3 regions of the Cytobacillus sp. FSL K6-0265 genome follow, and region 1 is predicted to be linked to each of the others. Evidence: a T-box and tRNA genes for the amino acid it is inferred to sense, from the RefSeq annotation. Region 1 holds a T-box; the other regions hold tRNA genes.
What was found. The T-box of region 1 lies ahead of metG (methionine--tRNA ligase). A T-box ahead of a tRNA ligase gene usually reads a tRNA of that ligase, here a tRNA-Met.
Positions count from the first base shown of each region.

Region 1 (4,728 bases):
AACTGAGCAAGGTTAGCAATCAAATAAACACAGTTAGCTAATGTTTTTTCACAAGACCCTTGATTCTCATGCCATTGTTGCCATGGCTTTTGCTCATCAAAATATTTATTAGATTTTCGCACATAGGCGAATATATTCTCTAGTGCTTGCTTCATGCTTCCTTGTTCAATAAGGTTTCCAACTTCTTGATATAAGCAGTTCATTTCGGCTTTTATCTTTTCATCTATATCCATCGTTGTAATGACACCGGCAAATGATTTTTCAATAAATTTCAACGTACGATTCACGAAATTCCCATATGCACCAAGCAATTCGCTATTATGGCTATAGATAAACTCTTTCCAAGAAAAGTCGGCATCGCGATTCTCCGGTGCATTAATCGTAAGAAAGTAGCGAATCGAATCTGGTTCATATCTTTCTAAAAAGTCTGGCACCCAAACAGCCCAATTTTTACTCGTCGATAACTTCTTTTTTTCTAAAGTAACATATTCATTGGAAATCACCCTTGTCGGCAATGCCGCTACTCCTATTCCTTGTAAAATGGCGGGCCAGATTACTGTGTGGAACGGGATATTATCTTTTCCGTGTACATAATACGAGGTTGTTTCACTTGACCAAAAATGATGATCGTCCTGATTGTTTTCTTCTGCCCACTTTTTACTTGCCGAATAATAGCCTGAAACCGCCTCAATCCATACATACACCTTTTTATCTTCATAACCAACAACAGGAACACTGACACCGATTGGTAAATCCCTTGAAATCGCTCGGTCCTGCAAGCCTTCACGTAAATATCTCTTCGTTAATTGGAGCGCATTATCTCGCCATAAATGTTGCTCTTCGGCTCGTTGTGTATATTTTTCCAAATCAGCTTGTAAGTCACTTAGTGCAAAATAAAAATGTTCTGTCTCCCTTGTCGTCGGTGTGTGACCACAAATTTTACAGCTGCGTTCATGAAGTTCAAGTGGCTCTAAGATTGTTGCACAATGATCACATTGATCACCTCTGGCAGGTTCACTACATACTGGACATAACCCTTCCACATAACGGTCTGGCAAGAACTGCTGACAATCGTCACAATAGGTTTGCTCTACCTTTCGCTTGTAAATCAAGCCTTTTTCTAAAAGCGCTAAAAATATTTCTTGTACCACATGATGGTGATGAGCTGTATCCGTTCTTGTATAAATATCATAGGAAAAACCTAATTGCGTAAAGCAATCAACAAACTCCCGGTGATAGTAATCTGCTATCACCCGAGGCTCAACCCCCGCCTGTCTTGCTTTCACAGTAATCGGTGTACCATTACAATCACTGCCTGAAGCATATAGCACTTTTTCTCCTTTCAAACGATAATATCTTGCCAAAATGTCTCCAGGTAGCAAACTTGAAACATGACCAAGATGCAATGATCCATTTGCATAAGCCCACGCCCCACCAATAAAAATACTCATCTTCTATTCCCCCTAAGTTGTTAGCCTGATTGATTGAGACAGGACTGCAAACAAAAAACCTCGCCCCATAGCTATTTCTAGCTAAGGGCGAGGTTTATACCACGCGTTACCACCTTATTTTACAAATAGGTTACCCTACTTGCCTCATCAAGTACGCCAGTCCCAATCGGCCTTTATACTGTGACATTGATAACGAGTGCCAAAACTCGGTGTAGCCTACTTATACTTATAAACAAGTATGTTCAGTACACAGCTCAGAGACCATTTTTCGAATGATTGCTTTTTGCTTCTTCTCAGCTACCGAAGCTCTCTGATAAAAAAACGACACATTCTACTTTTTCTCTTCATTGCCTTTAGTTGAAAAATATTAAAATCATTGTAATCAGTAGGCTTATAAAAGTCAATAGTTAAAATCGGGTGGGACACCTTTAATGATTACTTTCTTTACAGTTTGATAAAAATTGGCGGAGGATAACTTATTTAGAATCTTAATAAATAAATCAGAGTATATAAGATCCTAATGAAAAAATAGGGGGAACCATCTTGACCATTGAATCTCTCATCACTGACGGTTTTTAATGGGTAAGCAAATTTTTTGGAGATTGCTGAAAACACTTTTTTCATTCGTTACTTTTCTTATAGCGTAAGTAAATAATGAAAAAAATCATGATCGTCCCGATAACCAACAGCCCATTTGGGATGAAATACCACTCACTTGAAAGTGTCATAAATAACACGGTAGTTAGGGCAATTAAAGGGAACATACTGAAGACAAATAGGCGGACAATTGGGTTTTTCCAATCAAATTGACTCACCCTGCTACCCCTCCTTTGTTTTTGTTTATAAATATCTCTTCTTTTCTAGTTCCAACCGGCGATTGATTCCTCTCATTAAGATAGAGAGAAAAAAATGCCAACAGCCCGCCTAATAATGCTAAGGTTACTGTCATATTCATTATATCCATCACTAGGTATCCTCCTAGATCCATTAAAGTAAGTGTTTCTCAGTATGTTACAAGTAATTCTAACCACTTATGATGTGGCATATGTAATTGAATCGCTGTTTGTAGCCATTTTTTCTGTTCAGAAGATAAGGAATCGACCACTCGAAGGAAGTCCTCTTGATCCTTCGCTCTCGTATCTTTCGCTTTATATAACAACACCACTTCGGGACTCAAATAAGGAATGCCTTCTTTGTGTACAGACTTCATTTTTTCAAATGAATAATGAATACGCTCATCTCTTCTAAAGATCCAATCATTATGTTGGATTTCATTTAACAATACCTCTAATGAAGTACCATCTATCACGTTCTGGCAATGAATTTCATGAATCGGTAGCTGTAAGTTTTCCCCTTTCCAAGTAACTAGTTCACCATTCACCGCCTTCTGAAATGTCCATTTGTTAAGGTGATTTTTTACATGTGCTTGATCATGACGAAATACAGCGATTTCAATATCTTTATGTTCCCTCGTCTTTTGGCCAATATGCAAATCAATCGCCCAACCTCCCGCAATAAACCACGGTTTATCAAACCCCGACATAAGATTCCTTATTCTATGACAAAGTTGGAACTCCGTCATAATTTCAACTCCATAAATAAAGTTCCTGCTACCGGATTGTACGTATAGGGCGGAATCTCATAAAATCCAATGGCGCGATAAAGTTTTTGCGCACTCTTCATAGTCGCTAATGTATCGAGTCTCATAGATTCATATGGGATGCCCTTCGCTTCTTCTATCAGTCTTAAAACCAATTCTTTGCCAATACCTAGATTTCTATAAGCTTTGCGCACATACAGTCTTTTCATTTCACAAACCTTGTCTGCTAGCTTACGATAAGCGATACAACCAGCAACTTTACCATCAACAATCGCTAAAAGTATCGACCCATCCGGCGAACCATACTTACCCGGTAAGGAGGCTAGTTCGCCTTCGAAATCTTGAAAATTGAGATTAATCCCCAACGAGTCTGCATATTCTGTAAATAATTCTCGTACAACGGGATAGTTCTCTACTGTTGCACTTTTGTAATGGACAACAGCATTTTCTTTCATTACTTTCATATTATCTACTCCTTATCCACTAGTGTTCTACCACCTAATTCCCGTTTAAGTACCAATCAAAGATTTATCAGTCATCTTCTCTCAACCTCATTGTGACAATAAAAATAAGGACCGTACCATGGGGATTCATGTGGCCTTATATATGTCCAAGTAAAATCAACATCCACCACATAAATATCTCTTTCTCTCTCGAAATCAATCGCCTTGAGTGATGTTACCCGATCAATGATATACGCAGCATCCTCCATCTCGTAAAAAATATAACAAGACATATTTTTCATTTGTTCTAACCTTCCTCTAGCCTGTTCTCCTTCTAGACAAACGACTGTCTCATAACTAAAAACATGCCATAGAAACCCACATATTCTCCCTTTTTCATATAAATGAATCGCTTCTTTTTCACTCTTATTCAAGTGACTAGCAAAAGACTGTTCCCAGCGATATTGTAAATAAGGGCCCCATTTCGGTATCTCGGTTACTTTTACTCCCCGATCTCTCAATCTTGTTACTAAATCCACCACTCCATCACTCCCGATCCGCTAACAAGAAAACCTCACCCGTATGGGCATCAACCCCATACGAACTATCGATCATTGCACCTAAAATATATTTCTGCGTGTCATCGTAATACACATAACAAGGTTTTAATTCGATGAATTCTTTGATTTTTTCATAGGCTTCTTCTTTTGATAGAACGACCTCTTCCGGGTCATCATACGTTTTAAATTGATCAGATAATAACTGGTTATCTATATAAGTGATCACCTCTAATGAATGGGGATCGATGATTACTTTCAGTTTCCGCTGGAAAATAAACGAGTGGCTCTTACTTCCTTTTAAATTGGCGTGAATATAACCAGTATCGCGATTGAAAGAAGTTAATAACCATTCCCCTGAATACGCTGGATATACTTGTCTTAAAAACGTTTTAACGACGTCAATATAAGCAGTACCTTCACTTTCATTAATCGGTTCTATATCAGCACTAGGTTCATTCGTAAATGCCTGTTTTGCTGAAATATCTTCAATCAACACCAACTCACTCTGAGTGAAGTTATTTTGTAACGGCTCCGACCAAACCAATAACTCTTCTAATTCAATACGCCCACCTCTATCGGTAAAACCTTCAAAAGGAATGGTTTTCGAAAGGTCATTGGTTATATAGATTTCCTCTAAAGCATAAGTGGGATAGATTTTTTCATCCTTAAAGGAA
Region 1 is NZ_JBBOPE010000001.1:308,347-313,074, reverse strand. Features, by position in the region: gene metG (methionine--tRNA ligase) at 1-1,451, opposite strand, end outside; T-box leader at 1,532-1,808, opposite strand; gene MHH73_RS01665 (hypothetical protein) at 2,072-2,266, opposite strand; gene MHH73_RS01660 (hypothetical protein) at 2,263-2,415, opposite strand; gene MHH73_RS01655 (nucleotidyltransferase domain-containing protein) at 2,455-3,033, opposite strand; gene MHH73_RS01650 (GNAT family N-acetyltransferase) at 3,030-3,515, opposite strand; gene MHH73_RS01645 (DUF4275 family protein) at 3,587-4,033, opposite strand; gene MHH73_RS01640 (hypothetical protein) at 4,041-4,728, opposite strand, start outside.

Region 2 (4,728 bases), 1.0 Mb from region 1:
CGAGCAGGGACGAAAGTCGGGCTTAGTGATCCGGTGGTTCCGCATGGAAGGGCCATCGCTCAACGGATAAAAGCTACCCCGGGGATAACAGGCTTATCTCCCCCAAGAGTCCACATCGACGGGGAGGTTTGGCACCTCGATGTCGGCTCATCGCATCCTGGGGCTGTAGTCGGTCCCAAGGGTTGGGCTGTTCGCCCATTAAAGCGGTACGCGAGCTGGGTTCAGAACGTCGTGAGACAGTTCGGTCCCTATCCGTCGTGGGCGCAGGAAATTTGAGAGGAGCTGTCCTTAGTACGAGAGGACCGGGATGGACGCACCGCTGGTGTACCAGTTGTCTTGCCAAAGGCATCGCTGGGTAGCTATGTGCGGAAGGGATAAGTGCTGAAAGCATCTAAGCATGAAGCCCCCCTCGAGATGAGATTTCCCATAGCGCAAGCTAGTAAGATCCCTGAAAGATGATCAGGTTGATAGGTTAGAGGTGGAAGTGTGGCGACACATGCAGCTGACTAATACTAATCGATCGAGGACTTAACCAATTCGAAATGCGGAGGCGCCTTGCCCAGGTGCGACAAGCATAAGACGAATTTGACAGGAGGTTGTTCTTTAACCTCATGACAAATTTGGCTTATGACCTCGAGCACCTAGGCGCCGCAGCTAGACAACACTACCTTAGTAGTACCGTCAGCACGCATAGGCGATTACTCAATAACATTCTTCTTCAACATTACCTAGTTTTCAGAGAATGATTTATAAAATTTCTCTTGAAAAATTCATAAAAGACGTTATAATAATAAATGTCTTTAAAAAGTCCGGTGGCGATAGCGAGAAGGTCACACCCGTTCCCATACCGAACACGGAAGTTAAGCTTCTCAGCGCCGATGGTAGTTAGGGGCTGTCCCCTTGTGAGAGTAGGACGTTGCCGGGCATACATACTATAATATTATTCCGCAGTAGCTCAGTGGTAGAGCATTCGGCTGTTAACCGAACGGTCGTAGGTTCGAATCCTACCTGCGGAGCCAATGGAGAGCTGTCCGAGCTGGCCGAAGGAGCACGATTGGAAATCGTGTAGGCGGTTTATAGCCGTCTCAAGGGTTCAAATCCCTTGCTCTCCGCCATTAAAACATAAAATAAATTGGCCCCTTGGTCAAGCGGTTAAGACACCGCCCTTTCACGGCGGTAACACGGGTTCGAATCCCGTAGGGGTCACCATTTGGAGGATTAGCTCAGCTGGGAGAGCATCTGCCTTACAAGCAGAGGGTCGGCGGTTCGATCCCGTCATCCTCCACCATTATTATTATCGCGGGGTGGAGCAGTCCGGTAGCTCGTCGGGCTCATAACCCGAAGGTCGCAGGTTCAAATCCTGCCCCCGCAATTTGGTCCGGTAGTTCAGTTGGTTAGAATGCCTGCCTGTCACGCAGGAGGTCGCGGGTTCGAGTCCCGTCCGGACCGCCACTACATAATTTTTCACAAATTTATAAAAGAAACATATTGTAAAACGTATAAGTTTGGCTCAGTAGCTCAGTCGGTAGAGCAAAGGACTGAAAATCCTTGTGTCGGCGGTTCGATTCCGTCCTGAGCCACCATTTGCCGGCCTAGCTCAATTGGTAGAGCAACTGACTTGTAATCAGTAGGTTGGGGGTTCAAGTCCTCTGGCCGGCATCGTTTTTCATGGAGGGGTAGCGAAGTGGCTAAACGCGGCGGACTGTAAATCCGCTCCTTCGGGTTCGGCAGTTCGAATCTGCCCCCCTCCACCATCTAGGGGTATAGTTTAATGGTAAAACGAAGGTCTCCAAAACCTTTGATGTGGGTTCGATTCCTACTACCCCTGCCAATTATGGCGGTTGTGGCGAAGTGGTTAACGCATCGGATTGTGGTTCCGACATTCGTGGGTTCGATTCCCATCAGCCGCCCCATTAATTTTAATTCACATTTTTTGCTATCAAACATAGAATATATAAGTGGGCTATAGCCAAGTGGTAAGGCAACGGATTTTGATTCCGTCATTCGCAGGTTCGAACCCTGCTAGCCCAGCCATTTTGCGGAAGTAGTTCAGTGGTAGAACATCACCTTGCCAAGGTGAGGGTCGCGGGTTCGAATCCCGTCTTCCGCTCCAAAACCTTTATATTAATGGCGGCATAGCCAAGTGGTAAGGCAGAGGTCTGCAAAACCTTCACCACCGGTTCAAATCCGGTTGCCGCCTCCAATACAAATTCACTATTTTTAAACACCTCATGCCGGGGTGGCGGAACTGGCAGACGCACAGGACTTAAAATCCTGCGGTAGGTGACTACCGTACCGGTTCGATTCCGGTCCTCGGCACCATAATTTAATAAAAAATATTGCCGGTGTGGCGGAATTGGCAGACGCGCACGACTCAAAATCGTGTTCCGTAAGGAGTGTCGGTTCGACCCCGACCACCGGTATATGCGGGTGTAGTTTAGTGGTAAAACCTCAGCCTTCCAAGCTGATGATGAGGGTTCGATTCCCTTCACCCGCTTATAGAAGTTAAAGACTGTAGACAATCTCTATTTATTAGAAGATTGCCTGCAGTCTTTTTTATTTACCTTTAAAAAGTTTATAATGACTAAAAGTGAAGTGAATGGATTAAATTCGGTAACGAGAAACGTATTCTCCTTAAAAATATAAGGGGAATAACAGTTGGATAAAAAGAAGTAAGCTGAAAGTGAAAACTTTTCGTATTGATGGTTGACAGGATAGCTTTTATTAGATAAACTTTTCTTTGAAGTTGATAATCATTATCAATGAGTTGATGATGATCTAAAATGTTCGGATGGAGTGAATGACCTTGTCTAGATTATTTACTGAAGACTTGAAAATTGCATACGGTGATAGAGAGATTGTGAAGAATTTAAACATGATGATACCAGACGGTGAGATTACGGCTATTATTGGGCCGAATGGTTGCGGTAAATCGACTGTCTTAAAGACGATTGCGAGAATTATCCAAGCCAAATCTGGGTCTGTATATCTTGATGGTAAGCAAATCAGTAAGGAATCGACAAAAGCAATCGCACAAAAAATGGCCATTCTTCCTCAATCTCCAGATGCTCCTGAAGGTTTAACGGTTTCAGAGCTAGTATCATATGGAAGGTTTCCATATCAAAAGGGAATGGGAAGATTAACAGCAAAAGATCGCCAAGTGATAGATTGGGCACTCCAAGTAACAGGAATTGCAGAATTTAAAGATAGAGAAGTAGATGCATTGTCTGGTGGACAGCGTCAAAGAGTATGGATTGCGATGGCTTTGGCTCAAGAGACTGATATTATCTTACTAGATGAGCCGACTACATATTTAGATATGTGTCATCAACTGGAAGTATTAGAACTGTTAAAAGAGCTTAATCATTTAGAAAATAGAACAATTGTTATGGTTATTCATGATTTAAACCATGCAGCTAGGTTTGCTGATTATTTGATTGCTATGAGAGCAGGGAAAATTATTAAAAATGGTGCTGCGAAGGAAGTTATGAATAAGCAGATTTTAAGAGAAGTATTTAATATTGATGCAGAAATTGGTATTGATCCACGTACACAAAAACCAATCTGTTTAACGTATGATTTAATTGATAGTAGGATGGTAGTTCAAGAGCAAGTCGTTTAAAGATTTGCTTCTTTTTTTGACTATAATTGAGAATGATTATTATTTAAAAGGTGGATGGAGAACTTGAAAAAGCAATTGGTATTTTTATTTTTTATTCTATTATTAGTTTTAACAGCCTGCGGAAATGGTGGTAATGAATCGTCAGGTGAAGGCAGTAAGGAAACGGAAAAAGAAACATATACATATGAATCCGAAAATGGAGAAATGGAGTTACCTGCTAATCCTAAAAAAGTAGCATCAATGGCTTACACTGGTAATGTTCTATCCTTAGGGATTACGCCAGTAGCAATAGATGAGTGGTCTAAAGCGAACAAATTTTATGGTGATAAACTGAACGAAGCTGAAGTTATTACAGCAGATAATGTAGAGAAATTATTAGAATTAGAACCAGATTTAATTATCGCTTATTCCACTGACGAAAATCTAGATAAATACAAAGAAATTGCACCAACCGTCACATTAACTTATGAAAAATATGGCTATTTAGATCAACATCTTGAAATAGGTAAGGTGTTAGGAAAAGAGCAAGAAGCACAAGCATGGGTGGAAGAGTGGAAAGAGAAGACAGCTGCTGAAGGTGAGAAAGTAAAAAAGACAATTGGTAACGATGCGACTGTTATGGTATTTGAGACTTTTGGTAAGGACATGTATGTGTATGGTGAGAACTGGGGACGAGGAACAGAAGTCATCTATCAAGCACTTGGTTTAAAAGCACCTAAAGCGGTAGAAGAAGAAGTATTTGGACCAGGATACTTAGCTATATCTTCAGAAGTCATACCCAAATATGCTGGAGATTATATTTTTTTAGGAGATGGACAAGGAGCTGATAATTCCTTTACTGAAACAGATGTTTGGAAAGGTATCCCAGCTGTGGAAAATGACCGCGTGATTACATTTGATTCTTCTTCTTTCTATTTTAATGATCCGATTTCATTGGAAAAAGAATTAGCATTTATCGTTGAGAATTTACTTGGGGCTAAGTAATGTAATGAAAAATAATACTCTTAATGAAGCAAAGGAAAAGAAAATATATGCACGTCCTGCAGTTGCTTCCATTATTCTTGCACTAAGCTGCCTACTTTTAGTAGGTAGCTTAGTTTTGGCTA
Region 2 is NZ_JBBOPE010000001.1:1,315,808-1,320,535, forward strand. Features, by position in the region: rRNA gene MHH73_RS06690 (23S ribosomal RNA) at 1-536, shown strand, start outside; rRNA gene rrf (5S ribosomal RNA) at 809-925, shown strand; tRNA gene MHH73_RS06700 (tRNA-Asn) at 945-1,019, shown strand; tRNA gene MHH73_RS06705 (tRNA-Ser) at 1,022-1,115, shown strand; tRNA gene MHH73_RS06710 (tRNA-Glu) at 1,135-1,209, shown strand; tRNA gene MHH73_RS06715 (tRNA-Val) at 1,213-1,288, shown strand; tRNA gene MHH73_RS06720 (tRNA-Met) at 1,299-1,372, shown strand; tRNA gene MHH73_RS06725 (tRNA-Asp) at 1,376-1,452, shown strand; tRNA gene MHH73_RS06730 (tRNA-Phe) at 1,508-1,583, shown strand; tRNA gene MHH73_RS06735 (tRNA-Thr) at 1,587-1,659, shown strand; tRNA gene MHH73_RS06740 (tRNA-Tyr) at 1,671-1,754, shown strand; tRNA gene MHH73_RS06745 (tRNA-Trp) at 1,758-1,831, shown strand; tRNA gene MHH73_RS06750 (tRNA-His) at 1,838-1,913, shown strand; tRNA gene MHH73_RS06755 (tRNA-Gln) at 1,960-2,034, shown strand; tRNA gene MHH73_RS06760 (tRNA-Gly) at 2,039-2,113, shown strand; tRNA gene MHH73_RS06765 (tRNA-Cys) at 2,130-2,203, shown strand; tRNA gene MHH73_RS06770 (tRNA-Leu) at 2,234-2,322, shown strand; tRNA gene MHH73_RS06775 (tRNA-Leu) at 2,342-2,423, shown strand; tRNA gene MHH73_RS06780 (tRNA-Gly) at 2,427-2,497, shown strand; gene MHH73_RS06785 (ABC transporter ATP-binding protein) at 2,807-3,622, shown strand; gene MHH73_RS06790 (iron-hydroxamate ABC transporter substrate-binding protein) at 3,686-4,606, shown strand; gene MHH73_RS06795 (FecCD family ABC transporter permease) at 4,611-4,728, shown strand, end outside.
Region 2: it has a tRNA-Met gene. The T-box ahead of metG (methionine--tRNA ligase) is inferred to sense a tRNA for this amino acid. The anticodon was not compared.

Region 3 (4,728 bases), 3.2 Mb from region 1:
AAGGAATGATTTCTTTTGCTAGTTCATTGTATGTCAATAAAAGGCCATTCCTCTTTTTCCATGTACCTAGATGCATCTCATATATCATCATAGGTTCTGTAAATGCTTTCCTATATTGTTTTTCCTTTTGCCAGCGTTGATCATTCCATTTGTAATCTTCTAAAGTATAAACAATTGAAGCAGTTCTAGGTCGTAATTCAGAATAAAAAGCAAAGGGATCAGCCTTTAAGGAAATTTGTCCATCTTTGTTCTTAATTGCATATTTATAAATTTCTCCTGTTAAATCTCCTTCTAGCTGAATTCTCCATATCCCCTCATTATTTACTTTTTTCAATGAAAAACCTTCGGCGTTCCAATGATTAAAAGAACCCACTAATGATATTGAGGAGGCATGTGGCGCATAGATAGTAAAACAAGTAACCCAATGATCTCCTTCTTTATGACGGTGTGATCCAAACAATTCGTATGCCTTAAATAAATTTCCTTCATGAAACAAGTGCATTTCGAATTCAGTTGGGTATGCAGTTGTATTCATTTTAATTCATTCCACTCCTTGTATTACATTACTCTTTCTTAAATAATTCGTCTTAAGTATAAAAATCCCTTGTTATTTTTCAAATTATTTTGACATCTAATGATAGAAAATGTAACATCTGAAAAGTGTTAGCAACATAAAAAAGAAGCTGTCAACTTATGTTGACAGCTTCTTTTTTATGACCCCTACGGGATTCGAACCCGTGTTACCGCCGTGAAAGGGCGGTGTCTTAACCGCTTGACCAAGGGGCCAAATGGCGGAGAAGGAGGGATTTGAACCCTCGCGCCGGTTGCCCGACCTACACCCTTAGCAGGGGCGCCTCTTCAGCCACTTGAGTACTTCTCCATATGGCTCCGCAGGTAGGATTCGAACCTACGACCGTTCGGTTAACAGCCGAATGCTCTACCACTGAGCTACTGCGGAATAATATAAATGGTGGGCCTAAATGGACTCGAACCATCGACCTCACGCTTATCAGGCGTGCGCTCTAACCAGCTGAGCTATAGGCCCCTATTTAAGCGGGTGAAGGGAATCGAACCCTCATCATCAGCTTGGAAGGCTGAGGTTTTACCACTAAACTACACCCGCAATGGGGCGGCTGATGGGAATCGAACCCACGAATGTCGGAACCACAATCCGATGCGTTAACCACTTCGCCACAACCGCCATAAAAGATGGCTCAGGACGGAATCGAACCGCCGACACAAGGATTTTCAGTCCTTTGCTCTACCGACTGAGCTACTGAGCCAAAATAATGAATATGTAAATGGCGGTCCGGACGGGACTCGAACCCGCGACCTCCTGCGTGACAGGCAGGCATTCTAACCAACTGAACTACCGGACCAGATTGCGGGGGCAGGATTTGAACCTGCGACCTTCGGGTTATGAGCCCGACGAGCTACCGGACTGCTCCACCCCGCGATAATAATATAAATGGCGGAGGAAGAGGGATTCGAACCCCCGCGGGCTTTAACACCCCTGTCGGTTTTCAAGACCGATCCCTTCAGCCAGACTTGGGTATTCCTCCGAATAATGGTGGACCTTGTAGGACTCGAACCTACGACCGGACGGTTATGAGCCGTCTGCTCTAACCAGCTGAGCTAAAGGTCCATCATTCTATCTATGGTAGCGGCGGAGGGGATCGAACCCCCGACCTCACGGGTATGAACCGTACGCTCTAGCCAGCTGAGCTACACCGCCATAGAATATATTGTATAAAATTAAATTGGTGGAGCCTAGCGGGATCGAACCGCTGACCTCCTGCGTGCAAAGCAGGCGCTCTCCCAGCTGAGCTAAGGCCCCTAAGAAATATGTATATTAGTGGTCGGGAAGACAGGATTCGAACCTGCGACCCCTTGGTCCCAAACCAAGTGCTCTACCAAGCTGAGCTACTTCCCGAAACAAAACGCGCCCGAGAGGAGTCGAACCCCTAACCTTTTGATCCGTAGTCAAACGCTCTATCCAATTGAGCTACGGGCGCTTAATTTTAAAAGAATGGTGCCGAGGACCGGAATCGAACCGGTACGGTAGTCACCTACCGCAGGATTTTAAGTCCTGTGCGTCTGCCAGTTCCGCCACCCCGGCAAATATTGGAGCGGAAGACGGGATTCGAACCCGCGACCCTCACCTTGGCAAGGTGATGTTCTACCACTGAACTACTTCCGCAAATATTTAAAATGAAAACTGGTGCGGGTGAAGGGAGTCGAACCCCCACGCCTTGCGGCGCCAGATCCTAAGTCTGGTGCGTCTGCCAATTCCGCCACACCCGCATATCAAAATGATCAAATGGTGAGCCATGAAGGACTCGAACCTTCGACCCTCTGATTAAAAGTCAGATGCTCTACCAACTGAGCTAATGGCTCGTACAAAGCACGAGTGGTGCCGGCCAGAGGACTTGAACCCCCAACCTACTGATTACAAGTCAGTTGCTCTACCAATTGAGCTAGGCCGGCAAACATGCAAAAAAATGGTGGAGGATGACGGGATCGAACCGCCGACCCTCTGCTTGTAAGGCAGATGCTCTCCCAGCTGAGCTAATCCTCCAATATGTATGCCCGGCAACGTCCTACTCTCACAAGGGGACAGCCCCTAACTACCATCGGCGCTGAGAAGCTTAACTTCCGTGTTCGGTATGGGAACGGGTGTGACCTTCTCGCTATCGCCACCGGACTTTTTAAAGACATTTATTATTATAACGTCTTTTATGAATTTTTCAAGAGAAATTTTAAAAATCATTCTCTGAAAACTAGATAATGTTGAAGAAGATTGTTGTTGAGTAATCGCCTATGCGTTGCTGACGGTGCTACTTACGTAGTTGTGTCTAGCTGCGGCGCCTAGGTGCTCGAGGTCATAAGCCAAATTTGTCATGAGGTTAAAGAACAACCTCCTGTCAAATTCGTCTTATGCTTGTCGCACCTGGGCAAGGCGCCTCCGCATTTCGAATTGGTTAAGTCCTCGATCGATTAGTATTAGTCAGCTGCATGTGTCGCCACACTTCCACCTCTAACCTATCAACCTGATCATCTTTCAGGGATCTTACTAGCTTGCGCTATGGGAAATCTCATCTCGAGGGGGGCTTCATGCTTAGATGCTTTCAGCACTTATCCCTTCCGCACATAGCTACCCAGCGATGCCTTTGGCAAGACAACTGGTACACCAGCGGTGCGTCCATCCCGGTCCTCTCGTACTAAGGACAGCTCCTCTCAAATTTCCTGCGCCCACGACGGATAGGGACCGAACTGTCTCACGACGTTCTGAACCCAGCTCGCGTACCGCTTTAATGGGCGAACAGCCCAACCCTTGGGACCGACTACAGCCCCAGGATGCGATGAGCCGACATCGAGGTGCCAAACCTCCCCGTCGATGTGGACTCTTGGGGGAGATAAGCCTGTTATCCCCGGGGTAGCTTTTATCCGTTGAGCGATGGCCCTTCCATGCGGAACCACCGGATCACTAAGCCCGACTTTCGTCCCTGCTCGACTTGTAGGTCTCGCAGTCAAGCTCCCTTGTGCCTTTACACTCTACGAATGATTTCCAACCATTCTGAGGGAACCTTTGGGCGCCTCCGTTACTCTTTAGGAGGCGACCGCCCCAGTCAAACTGCCCACCTGACACTGTCTCCCATCCCGATAAGGGATGTGGGTTAGAATTTCAATACAGCGGGGGTAGTATCCCACCGACGCCTCCACCGAAGCTAGCGCTCCGGCTTCTAAGGCTCCTACCTATCCTGTACAAGCTGTACCAAAATTCAATATCAGGCTACAGTAAAGCTCCACGGGGTCTTTCCGTCCTGTCGCGGGTAACCTGCATCTTCACAGGTACTATAATTTCACCGAGTCTCTCGTTGAGACAGTGCCCAGATCGTTACGCCTTTCGTGCGGGTCGGAACTTACCCGACAAGGAATTTCGCTACCTTAGGACCGTTATAGTTACGGCCGCCGTTTACTGGGGCTTCGATTCAAAGCTTCGCGTGAGCTAACCTCTCCTCTTAACCTTCCAGCACCGGGCAGGCGTCAGCCCCTATACTTCGCCTTGCGGCTTCGCAGAGACCTGTGTTTTTGCTAAACAGTCGCCTGGGCCTATTCACTGCGGCTCATCAAGGCTTTAACACCCTAATGAGCACCCCTTCTCCCGAAGTTACGGGGTCATTTTGCCGAGTTCCTTAACGAGAGTTCTCTCGCTCACCTTAGGATTCTCTCCTCGCCTACCTGTGTCGGTTTGCGGTACGGGCACCTTATTCCTCGCTAGAGGCTTTTCTTGGCAGTGTGGAATCAAGAACTTCGGTACTAAATTTCCCTCGCTATCACAGCTCAAGGTATGTGACCATGGGATTTGCCTCATGGTCCCTCTAACTGCTTAGACGCACATCCAATAGTGCGCTTACCCTATCCTCCTGCGTCCCCCCATCACTCAAACAGAATACGGTGGTACAGGAATATCAACCTGTTGTCCATCGCCTACGCTTTTCAGCCTCGGCTTAGGTCCCGACTAACCCTGAGCGGACGAGCCTTCCTCAGGAAACCTTAGGCATTCGGTGGATGGGATTCTCACCCATCTTTCGCTACTCATACCGGCATTCTCACTTCTAAGCGCTCCACCAGTCCTTACGGTCTAGCTTCAACGCCCTTAGAACGCTCTCCTACCACTGAACATCTACGATGTTCAATCCACAGCTTCGGTGATACGTTTAGCCC
Region 3 is NZ_JBBOPE010000001.1:3,517,771-3,522,498, forward strand. Features, by position in the region: gene glgB (1,4-alpha-glucan branching enzyme) at 1-535, opposite strand, end outside; tRNA gene MHH73_RS17725 (tRNA-Glu) at 715-786, opposite strand; tRNA gene MHH73_RS17730 (tRNA-Ser) at 790-880, opposite strand; tRNA gene MHH73_RS17735 (tRNA-Asn) at 884-958, opposite strand; tRNA gene MHH73_RS17740 (tRNA-Ile) at 969-1,045, opposite strand; tRNA gene MHH73_RS17745 (tRNA-Gly) at 1,053-1,123, opposite strand; tRNA gene MHH73_RS17750 (tRNA-His) at 1,126-1,201, opposite strand; tRNA gene MHH73_RS17755 (tRNA-Phe) at 1,211-1,283, opposite strand; tRNA gene MHH73_RS17760 (tRNA-Asp) at 1,303-1,379, opposite strand; tRNA gene MHH73_RS17765 (tRNA-Met) at 1,383-1,456, opposite strand; tRNA gene MHH73_RS17770 (tRNA-Ser) at 1,470-1,562, opposite strand; tRNA gene MHH73_RS17775 (tRNA-Ile) at 1,569-1,645, opposite strand; tRNA gene MHH73_RS17780 (tRNA-Met) at 1,659-1,735, opposite strand; tRNA gene MHH73_RS17785 (tRNA-Ala) at 1,762-1,837, opposite strand; tRNA gene MHH73_RS17790 (tRNA-Pro) at 1,857-1,933, opposite strand; tRNA gene MHH73_RS17795 (tRNA-Arg) at 1,942-2,015, opposite strand; tRNA gene MHH73_RS17800 (tRNA-Leu) at 2,031-2,119, opposite strand; tRNA gene MHH73_RS17805 (tRNA-Gly) at 2,126-2,200, opposite strand; tRNA gene MHH73_RS17810 (tRNA-Leu) at 2,220-2,304, opposite strand; tRNA gene MHH73_RS17815 (tRNA-Lys) at 2,322-2,397, opposite strand; tRNA gene MHH73_RS17820 (tRNA-Thr) at 2,412-2,487, opposite strand; tRNA gene MHH73_RS17825 (tRNA-Val) at 2,503-2,578, opposite strand; rRNA gene rrf (5S ribosomal RNA) at 2,588-2,704, opposite strand; rRNA gene MHH73_RS17835 (23S ribosomal RNA) at 2,978-4,728, opposite strand, start outside.
Region 3: it has a tRNA-Met gene. The T-box ahead of metG (methionine--tRNA ligase) is inferred to sense a tRNA for this amino acid. The anticodon was not compared.